Regions from separate parts of the Microbacterium faecale genome, predicted to be linked through region 2. Evidence: predicted binding sites of a transcription regulator. Region 2 holds the regulator's gene; the other holds the start of a gene.
The links. The regulator LexA, encoded in region 2, represses DNA repair genes until DNA is damaged. The targets are predictions, from matches to a motif close to TCGAACANNTGTTCGA.
Positions count from the first base shown of each region.

Region 1: the regulator LexA is predicted to act here: its motif matches at 2,633-2,648, upstream of IEW87_RS06725 (HNH endonuclease signature motif containing protein).

Region 1 covers NZ_BMHO01000001.1:1,410,018-1,415,783, reverse strand. The annotation lists gene argS (arginine--tRNA ligase) at 1-315, opposite strand, end outside; gene IEW87_RS06740 (SGNH/GDSL hydrolase family protein) at 350-1,087, shown strand; gene IEW87_RS06735 (CPBP family intramembrane glutamic endopeptidase) at 1,077-1,916, shown strand; gene IEW87_RS06730 (DUF2249 domain-containing protein) at 1,924-2,511, opposite strand; gene IEW87_RS06725 (HNH endonuclease signature motif containing protein) at 2,661-4,325, shown strand; gene IEW87_RS06720 (DUF4260 domain-containing protein) at 4,508-4,954, shown strand; gene IEW87_RS06715 (hypothetical protein) at 4,937-5,446, opposite strand; gene IEW87_RS06710 (hypothetical protein) at 5,470-5,766, opposite strand, start outside.
Region 2 covers NZ_BMHO01000002.1:26,124-31,889, reverse strand. The annotation lists gene hflX (GTPase HflX) at 1-714, shown strand, start outside; gene IEW87_RS13080 (alpha/beta hydrolase family protein) at 721-2,712, opposite strand; gene lexA (transcriptional repressor LexA) at 2,820-3,503, opposite strand; gene IEW87_RS13070 (LysM peptidoglycan-binding domain-containing protein) at 3,702-4,073, shown strand; gene IEW87_RS13065 (histidinol-phosphate transaminase) at 4,097-5,179, shown strand; gene hisB (imidazoleglycerol-phosphate dehydratase HisB) at 5,197-5,766, shown strand, end outside.

The DNA.
Region 1 (5,766 bases), on a different contig from region 2:
CTTCGCGAGCTGTCCCGCGGCCGCGGCGTCGAGGCGGATGTTGATGAAGCCCGGTCCCGCAACCTCGACCGAGGCGACGCCGTCGACGGATGCGAGGCCGTCCGCGAGCTCCTGCGCGAGTTCGCGCGGGTTCTGGCCGACACGCCCTGCGAACTTCATCGCGGTGTTGGTCGCCCAGTCCCCGTGGTCGCGGTTGCGCGGGCGTTCGAACGTGATGTCATCGGCCGACACTCCGAGTGGCTCGCCGGGGCGGCGCTTTTCCGCGACGGCGTCGAGGACGGCGAGCAGGGCGGAGGCGAGAGCGTCGGGGTTCATAGGGAATCAATCTTAGAAGCCATACGCTTGGAGGATGCACCGTGGTCACGCCCGCCTCGCCGCAGCCGCCGTCCTGATCGGATGCTTCGCGCTCGCCGGATGCGCCAGCGAGTCGTACGGCGTCGACGTCTCGGGCGGCATGCCCTACGCCGCGCCGGAGGACACGCCCGCGGAGAGCGACGAACCGTCACTTCTCGTATTCGGCGACTCCTGGACCTACGGGATGGCCGCGACCACGCCGACGGGCGGATACGCGTACCTCGCGGGCGAGTCGCTCGGCTGGGACACCACGGTCGATGGCGAGAACGGCAGCGGCTATCTGCGCCCCGGCGAGCTCGGCGGCGTCTACGGCACCCGCGTGCTGCAGCTGGATCCGAATCTCGAGCCCGACGTCATCGTCGTGCAGGGATCCATCAACGACCGCGGCAGCGATCTCGACGGGCTGTCGGCGGCTGCCCACTCCGTCTGGCGCGCGCTCCAGACGCGCTACCCGAGCGCGGAGCTCGTCGTGCTCGGACCGGCTCCAAGCGTGCTCCCGGTGAATGACAGCGTGCGCAAGATCGACACGGTGCTGAGCCGCCTCGCGAACGTCGAGGAGGTCGCCTACATCTCTCCCCTCACAGAGCAGTGGATCACCGAGGACAATTTCGCGAACGTCATCGACACGTCGAAGAAGAGTCGGAATCATCCCTCCGACAGTGGCCACGAATACCTCGCCGAACGGCTCGCGGTCGAGCTCGAGGCGATCGACATGACGCCTGATGAGAGCTGACGACACAGCTCCCGCGCGCGCCGGCAGCGCGCGGGCCGCCTTCCTCCCGGCTCTCGCAGTCTGCCTTGCGGCTCCCGCGTTTTTCGTCCTCGAGATCACCTGGGTCGGCTGGATCCTCTCCGCCGTCGGCCTCGCGGGCGCCTGGCTGGCAGATCGGCACACGCGGTCCGGACTCCTCCGCGACCTCGCGCTCATCGTCGTCGGGATGCTCATCGTCAGCGCGATCCCGCTCGCCGCCGAACTCGACAACGCGGCGATGGTCCGGTTCACCATCGCGCTTGGCGGTGCCGTCGCCGTCCCCTATCTGCTGTCGCGCTTCGTGTTCCGCGACCACGCGATCCGCTTCCCGTGGCGTACGGGTGAGCGGTGGCGGCCCGCGCAGTGGGTCTGGCTGGCCGCCGTACTCGTCCTCGGCTGGCTGATCCTGCCGTTCTACTTCATCACGAGCGACGTCTACCTCAACTGGCCGGTCGTGGACACGCCCGACCTCATGGCACGCCTGTTCGTGGGAGTCGGCGCCGTCGGCATCTGGGACGAGCTGTTCTTCATCTGCACGGTGTTCGCGCTGCTGCGGCGTCACCTGCCGAACTGGACGGCGAACCTGCTGCAGGCGATCGTGTTCGTGTCGTTCCTCTGGGAGCTCGGCTACCGCGCGTGGGGTCCCGTGCTCACGATCCCGTTCGCGCTGCTCCAGGGTGTCATCTTCCTGCGGACACGGTCACTCGCCTACGTGGTGACCGTGCACCTGCTGTTCGACGCCGTCGTGTTCGCAGTGCTCGTCCACGCGCACAATCCAGGGATGCTCGACGCGTTCTTCCTGGTCAACTGAGCGCCCGTCACCGCGCGGCGCCGGCCGGGCGCGGGCTGAGGCCGAGCATCTTCTTGCGCTGGTGCACGGTCAGATAGCGCAGCCCGTCGGACCCGGCGGCGAACGCGCGCCGCGAACGTTTCGGCAGCCAGACCAGTGCACCCGGGACGAGCGCGACGTCGCCGCGCTCGGTCACGAGGGTCCCGGATCCGCTGACCACGTGCACGAGCACGTCGAGATCGGGGCCGACGTGCTCGGCGATGCCGTCGCCGGCGGGAAGCGAGATCACGTTGGCGTCGAGCGTGCGGTCACGGGCGGCGAGATTCCACACGGCGCCTGAGCTCCCCTCCGCGGCGCTGTCGCCGACGATGCGCGGTAGCGCCGTCGAAGTGAGCTTCGAGATGCGCACCCGCCAGTCGCCGTCGTCACGATTCTCGTAGTCCCAACTGAAGCTGCCCGGGTGTTCGCGGTCGAATTCATCGCGGAGATGTTTCGGATCGTGGTCGTTCACGAGAACGAAGGACTCTGCGGCGGCGAGCGCGTCGTATGCGGCAAAGATGCGCGGATGACGCTCGGTTTTCGACACGCTTCGGACGTCGAGTATCTGTGATTCCATCGGGGCTCCTCCCGGGTCCGTCCTCCGGAGTCTACGAGTCGGCGCAGGCGTCGGGGCTCGATGGATTCACTGCACCCATAGCACCTTTGTTCTATTTTTCCTTACTCTCTACTCTTGTTTCCCGTATTTTTGTTCGATAGAATGTGCTCATGACGGAAGACGAGTTCGACGACCGACTGGCGGGCCTCACGCCCGAACAGCGCGTCGAGGCGCGAGCAGCGCTCGACGAACTCGCCGACGCCGTCGAGGCCGCGTCGATGATCGAGGGTCACATCCTGTCGCTCCAGGCGCGCCTGGCGAAGCTCGCCGACGCGACAGCGGCCGGATCGCCAAACCACGCCGCCCGCGAGTACGCGCGGCGCTCGATGTCCGCGCAGGTCGCGCTCGCGATGCGCGTCCACCCGTCTTCGGCGTCCGCGCAGCTCGCGATCGCCGAACAGATCCACGACGACTCGCCGGCGATCCTCGAGTCGATGTGTGAGGGAAAGTGCACACGGAAGCATGCCGAGCAGGTCGCGCGAGCCGGCGCGAACCTCGACGCCGGCGGCCGGGCGTCACTCGATCAGAACGCCGTGCCGTTCGCCGAAACGCGCACCCCGGGCGAACTCCGGCGCATCCTCGCCAAGCAGGCCGCAGACCTCGCTCCCCGCACGCTGCGAGAGCGGCACGCCGAGGCGCGCACCGAGCGCAGGATCACGATCACCGACCTCGACGACGGCATGAGCGAGCTGCTGCTCCTCGCGCCCACGTTCGAGACGCACGCGCTGCACGATCGCCTCACACAGATGGGCCGGGCCATCAAGGCCGACCGGTCCCGCGCGCGGAGCGCCTTCCGCGACGACCACGGATATCTCCCGGAGGACGGCTGGACGGCTCCCGTGTCGGGCGAGATCGATGGCGGCGACGCGGTCGCGATCGCGGCAACCGATCGGCGGACGATGGACCAGATCCGTGTCGATCTGCTGCTGGATCTCCTCCTCACCGCTGCGCCGAGCGGACACGACCTCGTCGCCTCGGGAACCGGATCCTCACTGAGCGGCGTACGGGCAAGCGTGCACGTCACCGTTCCTACTTCACAGCTGATCGACCCCGACGACGGCGTCGCGTGGATCGATGGCGGGGCGCTCATCTCCCCCGACACCGCGCGCATCGTGGCGGGCAACACCGTCGGCTGGGAGCGCATCTTCCACCGACCGGTCGACGGCGCGATCACCGCCGTCGACCACTACCGCCCCACTGTGGCGCAGCGCCGAGCACTCGTCGCGCGAGACATGGCGTGTCGCTTCCCGGGGTGTCGTGTGCCCGCACACCGATGTGATGTCGATCACGCGCACGATTATGCGCGCGGCGGCACGACGGAACTGTCCAACCTCGAGTCGCTGTGCGCCGCGCACCACCAGATGAAACATCAGGACGCCTGGGGCGTACGGCAGGTCGGAGGTGGCGTGTTCGAATGGACCACGCCGACAGGAAAAGTCGTGACGGACGAGCCGGTCAGCCGCGTCTTCTTCCAGGAGACGCCGGGCGCAGCCGAACTCGAACAGGAGCGGCTCGCGGCGAAGCGGGCGCGCAGGGCCGAGCAGAGCCGTGCGGAAGAGCGGCGCGAGATCGCACGGGAGCAGCGCGCGGCGCACGAGCGGGCCTCGCGCTCACGTCCCGACGGAGACCGCAGCAGCACCTTCGGCCCCTGCGATGACGCGACGTCCCACTGGTTGGCGACGGGCGACGATCGGGTGTTCGGGTGGACGGCAGAGGAGTTTCTCGAGGGTCTCGCTGCCGGAACCATCGTCGACCCGGAACGCGTCGAGCAATAGCTCCAGCCCGTCCGCGGTCCACACGCCGACTTCCCAGCCACCGGTACCCTGAGCGCGACTGCATATCCGTCGCGGGACGGCGTCGACCACGGAATGATCCGGCGCACCCCGCTGTTCCCTCTCGCGGGTGCCGGAGCGGCGTTCAATCGGTGGTCACCGTGCTGCAGAAGAGGAGCCAGATGATGTCGGACCAGAAGCCACAGCGCCGCGCAGTCGGCTGGCAGAGACTGGAGAACGCGCTTGTCGCGAGCGCAATCGTCGTCGCCATGATCGCGTGGGGCCAGCCCTGGTGGATCCTGCTGGCCGCCTTCCTCGCCTTCGACATCTCGGCGCTGGGATACGTGATCAACGAGCGGGTGGGCGCGTTCTGCTACAACCTGGTCCACAACTACGCCGCGCCGGCCGCGCTGATCACAGTGTGGGCGGGGCTGCAGCTCGGCGGCGTCAGTCTCGACTGGATCGCGGTCGTCGCCGCGAGTTGGGGCTTCCACGTCGCCGTCGACCGCGCCTTGGGCTTCGGGCTGAAGCTCGGCCCGTTCGGTCACACCCACCTGGGGATCCTCGGCACGACTGCGGGGTCGCGGAAACCCTCGTCAGAGGCTCGGAAGACATCAGCCGGCGGCGGCTGACCGAGCATCGTGCAGCATCGAGCGGGCGCGCACGATCTCGCCGATCAGCAGCGGCACGCAGAAGAAGGCAGCGAGGACACTGCCGAAGGCAACCCACGCCAGCAGGGCAACTCCAGGCTCTTCAACGGTGCCCGCGCGACTGGCCACCCAGACCAGGCCGGCCGCGAGGCTTGCCACGGCGAAGCTGATCGCGGCGAACCTGCGCCCGCCGTGCGCCGCGAGCCCGAAGATCACCACCATGGGCGGCAAGAACATCCCCAGCTCGTGGTCACGAAGGGCGAAGACGAGATAGGACGCCGTGCTGATGATCGCCACCGTACGGGGAAACCGGTCGAAGAATGCCAGGGACCCACAGCCGACGACCACGATGACGAACGTCAATGTGTCGGCGTGGCGAGTCTCTCCCCAACCGTCTACCGGCGAGAACGACTCACCGGTGGTGCTGCCGATCGTCGCGCCGAGTTCGATGATCAACACCACCAACGCGATCACGATCCAGGCGAGAGTACGACGAGTCATCTCCACATCACCGCCACGACAACGTCGACGACCGCGAGACCGCCGGCCGAGTGAAACAGTGGCCGGACCGCGGCCGCCTCTCCACCCCGACGCCGTCGCGCCAGGATCGCGGCGACGAGAAGGCCGAGCGCCACCACGGCGATGCCGAGCTTGACGATCATCTTCAGCTCGATGACATGCAGGCCTTGAAGGCGATTGGCGGCGATGAGTGCGTTGCCCGTAACAACCTGCACGATCGAACCAATGAGCATCAGGCGCAGGCGAAGAGGCTCGTTGCGGCGAAGCTGTAGCAG
Region 2 (5,766 bases):
TTCGCGCCCGCGCGTGAGGCGAAGCGTGCGGAGCGCGGCCGCAACGCGATCCCGTCTGTCGCGATCGCCGGCTACACGAACGCCGGCAAGTCGAGCCTCCTGAACCGCCTCACGCAGGCGGGTGTGCTCGTGGAGAACGCGCTGTTCGCGACGCTCGACTCGACTGTGCGCCGCACGGAGACAGCCGACGGTCGCGTCTTCACGCTGGCCGACACCGTCGGGTTCGTGCGCAACCTGCCGCACCAGCTCGTCGAAGCATTCCGCTCGACGCTCGAGGAGGTGGCGTCGGCCGACGTCATCGTCCATGTCGTCGACGGCAATCACCCCGACCCGGCAGGCCAGCTGCAGACCGTCCGCGACGTGCTCACGGAGGTGGGCGCGCGGGCCATCCCCGAGATCGTCGTGTTCAACAAGATCGACCTCGTGGACGACTCCCAGCGGCTCGTCCTCGCGGGTCTCGCGCCGCGCGCGGCGTTCGTCTCCTCGCGCACGGGTGAGGGAATCGATCAGCTGCGGAGCCTCGTCGAGGACACTCTGCCGCGCCCCGAGGTCGAGGTGCGCGCGCTCATCCCGTACGGGCGGGGGGATCTGCTCGCGCAGATCCATGAGTCGGGGCAGTTCCTCGACCAGCGTCACGAGGAGCAGGGAACGCTGGTGCATGCGCGCGTCGGGCAGCGTCTTGCCGCGGAGCTCGGGCCCTTCCTCGCGGCCTGAGCACGCTCAGTCGAGCGTGATCGGATCCACGCCAGGCGCCTCGAAACCGAGCACCTGACCGAGGAAGGCGAGCTCGCTCTCGAAGCAGCGCACGATCGTCTCCGAGCGTCGGAATCCGTGACTCTCGCCCTCGAACAAGAGGTACGCGTGCGGCACCCCGTTCTTCGCGACCGCGTCCCGCAGAGCCTCGGACTGCGACGGCGGCACCACCGGATCCTCGCTACCCTGCAGGATCAGCAGCGGGGTGGTGAGCGTCTCGGGGCGTGAGAGGGGCGAGCGCACGATGTACTCCTGCTCGTCCTCCGGCCACGGCCCGACGAGGCCGTCGAGGTAGCGTGCCTCGAAGTCGTGCGTCTCGGCGAGCAGCATGCGCAGATCGGCGACTCCGTAGCGACTGATGCCTGCGGCGAAGACATCCGTGTCGGCGAGGGCGCACAGCACGGTCCAGCCGCCCGCGGATCCGCCCTTGATCGCGAGTCGCTTCGGATCCGCGCGCCCGGCTTCCACGAGTCCGTTCGCGGCGGCCGCGACGTCCTGCACGTCCGCGATGCCCCACGCGCCGTTGAGCCGCTCGCGGTAGGCGCGTCCGTAGCCGCTCGATCCGCCGTAGTTCACATCCAATACGCCGATGCCGCGGCTCGTGAAGAACGACGCATTCTGCGAGAGGTCGCCCGTGACGTGACCCGTGGGGCCGCCGTGCACGAGCACGAGAACCGGCGGCAGTTCTCCGGCAGGCGCGGTCGCGGCCGCGTTCGCCGGCGGATAGAAGAAGGCATGGACCGGACCCAGTGGACCGGGGAAGGTCAGCGGCTCGGCGACGGACTGCATGCCCGAGGAGAGATCGGCCTCGCCACCGCGCAGCGGTCGAAGGGAACGCGCGGACACGTCGAGCTCCCAGAGCCCGCCGGGCACCGTCGCTCCGCCGCCCGTCAAGAGCGCCGTGCGCCCACGCACGTCCTGGAGCTGGATGTCGCCCGTCAATGGCGTCTCGAGCTCGGTCACGATCCCCGACGTGGGCTCGACGAGCATGAGACGCGAGCGACCGTTCGTGACGACCGCGACGACGTTTCCGTCCTCGAGCTCGGCGAACCACCGCGACCCGAGGCTCCAGAGCGGGCCGCCGGTGTCGCCATCGACCGAGTAGATCGGCTCCGGAGCGCTCGTCGCGAGCCCGTCATCGAAGCGGATCCGGAAGAGGTTCCATCGCTGCGTCCACGTGCGGTCGGCGCGCGCGGCCGTCGTGGGCGGATCCTGGGTGAACAACAGCTCGTCGTCGCCGGTCCACTCCGGCTGCAGGGCCGAGACGTTCTCACCGCGGCTCGCTTCGCGCCCGCCGGCGAGGCATCGCCAGTCGGTGACTGTGCCGTCGTCGGCGAGCGTGCCGACGCGCAGCTCTGCGGCGTCCCATGGCATGTCGGGGTGGTCCCACGCGACCCACGCAAGGCGGTCGCCCCGCGGGGAGGGGAAGGCGAGGAAATCGCTTCCCGCGACGACTGACGTAATGGCGACCGGATCCGTGGCGCCGGAAGCGTCGAGAGGGATGCGGACGATCTCGCGTCGCGGGGTCTCGTGCGGGCGCTCGTGCGTCTCGCGCACGGCCCACAGTGCGTCATCGGCCCACACGAGATCGCCGTGCACGAATCGTGAGTCTGCGGGCGTCAGCGGGGCAGGCTCGACGCCGGGCGCGGCCAGGTACACGCGCTGATCGCTCTGCTCGACGAAGACGAAGCGTCCCTGCTCCTGCGAGATGACGGTCCACGCACCTCCGCCGTACTCGTGCACGCGCGATCGCGCGCTCCACGGCGCAGGCAGGATCGGCGCATCGTGGCCGGATCCGAGGATCGCCGTACGCCCCTTCTCGGAAGGCACCGACTCGGCCCACCACACCTCGTCGGCGACGTACTGCGCGTGTCCCAGCCGAAGCGTGCCGAGCGGCATGTCCTCGGGATGGATCGGCGAGGGCCACGTGCCGTATGGGCGAGAGGTGAGATCAGCCATGTCTCCACGCTATGGCACGCGCCTGGCCGATCGCACCCGGGGCGCCGGGTTGTGGAGCCGTCGCGCGCTCGGAGCCTGCGCAGAGGCGAGCGATTGTGAGATATGCGCTATACGGCGCGCATCACGGCCACGATCTTGCCGAGCACGACAGCCTCATCGCCGAGGATCGGCTCGAACGCGGTGTTGCGCGGGAGGAGCCACACGTGCCCGTCGCGCTTGCGGAAGGTCTTCACTGTGGCCTCGCCATCGAGCATGGCCGCGACGATCTCGCCGTTCTCTGCCGTGTTCTGCGTGCGTACGACGACCCAGTCGCCGTCGCAGATGGCAGCGTCGATCATCGAATCGCCGGACACCTTCAGCATGAACAGCTCGCCATTGCCGACCAGTTGGCGGGGCAGGGGGAAGACCTCTTCGACGTGCTGGTCCGCCGTGATCGGCACGCCGGCCGCGATCTGGCCGACGAGTGGCACCATCGCCGCGTCCCCGACGGCCGGAGCCGCGTCGGCCGGGCTCTCGGTCGATGTGCCGGGAAGCTCGACGAGTACCTCCATCGCGCGCGTCTTGCCGGGGTCGCGTCGGAGATAGCCACTGAGCTCGAGCTGACCGAGCTGGTGAGTGACACTCGACAGCGATTTGAGGCCCACTGCGTCGCCGATCTCGCGCATGCTCGGCGGATAGCCGTTCACCTGGATCGAGCGCTGGATGACTTCGAGGATGGCGATCTGCTTCTCGCTCAACTGTTTGCGACGGCGCCCCCTCGGGGCGGTCTGCGGGGTGATGTCGGCGCTCATCCGCTCGTTCCTCTTCGAATGTCAGTGGTTGCTGGTGAGGTGTGCTGCGTGAAGGAGACGCTACCGGAAACGGGGCGATCTTCGGGAGATTTGTTCGAGTGTGTCGCCAATTGATCTCCGGATTATTCGAAAAACCGCTTGACGGATTCGAACATTCGAAGATACATTCGGTACATCAATACGAGAGAAGGTCATCTGATGAGCACGGTTACCCTCACGGCACCCGCGTCGCACATTCCGGCCACCCGCACGCGACTGCGTCTCACGACGCGCGGTCGCCGCGTCCTCGCATCGCTTGCCGCCCTTCCCATCGCCGCGGCGGTCGCCGTCGGAATCATCGGCGGCGGGTCCGCCGTTGGGTCCGGAGACGGCGGCGCTCCGGCGGGAACGTTCGACACCGTGACCGTCATGCCGGGGGACTCCCTGTGGTCGATTGCCCAGAGCGTCGCGCCAGCGCAGGACCCGCGTGACGTCGTTGCCGAGATCAGTTCGCTGAACCAGCTGTCGAGCTCGGGCGTCGACGCGGGCCAGAAGCTCTCCATTCCGGCGGCTTACTCGACCGGAAGCTGACCACACGGTCGTAGCATGGAGGGGTGACCGCGACACTCGACGACCTCCCCATACGCGACGACCTCCGGGGCCAGCGCCCGTATGGAGCTCCGCAGGCGCCGCTTCCCATCGCACTCAACGTCAACGAGAACACTCACGTGATCTCCGAGGATGTGGCCGATGACATCGCCGGATCGATCGCGAAGACGATCTCCGAGCTGAACCGGTATCCCGACCGTGAGTTCACCGACCTGCGCGAGGCGTTCGCCTCCTACCTCGGTCACGGACTGACTCCCGAGCAGATCTGGGCGGGCAACGGCTCGAACGAAGTCCTCCAGCAGGTGTTGCAGGCCTTCGCCGGACCGGGGCGCCGCGTCTTCGGCTTCTCGCCGACGTACTCGATGTATCCGCTGCTGACGCGCGGTGTGGGCGCCGAGTGGGTGGCCGGGTCGCGTGGCCCGCGCTACGAGATCACACCCGAGGACGCCGCGGAGCAGGTGCGCGCGGCCGACGCGGACGTCGTGATCCTCTGCGCGCCGAACAATCCGACCGGTACACCGTTGCCGATCGAGGTCGTCGAGAGCGTCTATGAGGCCGCGCGGGGGATCGTCGTCGTCGACGAGGCATACTTCGAGTTCGCGCCGTCCGAGGCGCCGTCGGCACTCACCCTTCTTCCCGGACGGGAGCGACTCATCGTGTCTCGCACGATGAGCAAGGCGTTCGCCTTCGCGGGGGCGCGCGTCGGATACCTCGCGGCGGATGCCGCCGTCACCGACGCCCTGCGTCTGGTGCGCCTGCCGTACCACCTCAGTGCGCTCACGCAGGCGGCCGCGGTGGCCGCGCTGCGCCACAGCGACGAGATGCTGCGGACCGTGGACGACATCGTCGTGCAGCGCGATCGCATCTCGGCGACGCTTGAAGCGCTCGGCTACGACCCCTACCCATCCTGGAGCAACTTCGTCATGTTCGGCGGCGTCGAGGACCCGCAGGAGACGTGGCGCCGATTGTACGACCGGGGCGTGCTGATCCGCGACGTCGGCGTTGCCGGCCACCTCCGCGTCTCGGCAGGCACCGAGAGCGAGACGACCGCGTTCCTCGACGCCCTCGCGGCCGTCGGCGACGCCTGAGCGTCTAGGATTCGGATATGACCAACGCCCGCACCGCGCGCCGCACCCGCACCACGAGCGAGTCCTCGATCGAGCTCGAGATCAACCTCGATGGCACGGGTGCGAGCGACATCGACACGACGGTTCCGTTCTTCGACCACATGCTCACGGCGTTCGCGAAGCACTCGCTGACCGACCTCACCGTGCGCGCGACGGGCGACACGCACATCGACGTGCACCACACGGTTGAGGACACCGCGATCGTGCTCGGCGAGGCGATCCGCGAGGCGCTCGGTGACAAGTCTGGCATCTCGCGCTACGGCGACGCCCTCGTCCCGCTCGACGAAGCGCTCGCCCAGGCGGTTGTCGACATCTCGGGGCGCCCGTATCTCGTGCACTCCGGTGAGCCGGACGGATTCGAGCTGCACCTCATCGGCGGCCACTTCACCGGCTCGATGGTGCGTCACGCCTTCGAGGCCGTCACGTACCACGCTGGCCTCACGGTGCACGTCCGCGTGCTCGCTGGCCGCGACCCTCACCACATCGCGGAGGCCGAGTTCAAGGCGTTCGCCCGGGCGTTCCGTCAGGCGAAGGCGCTCGACGCCGCT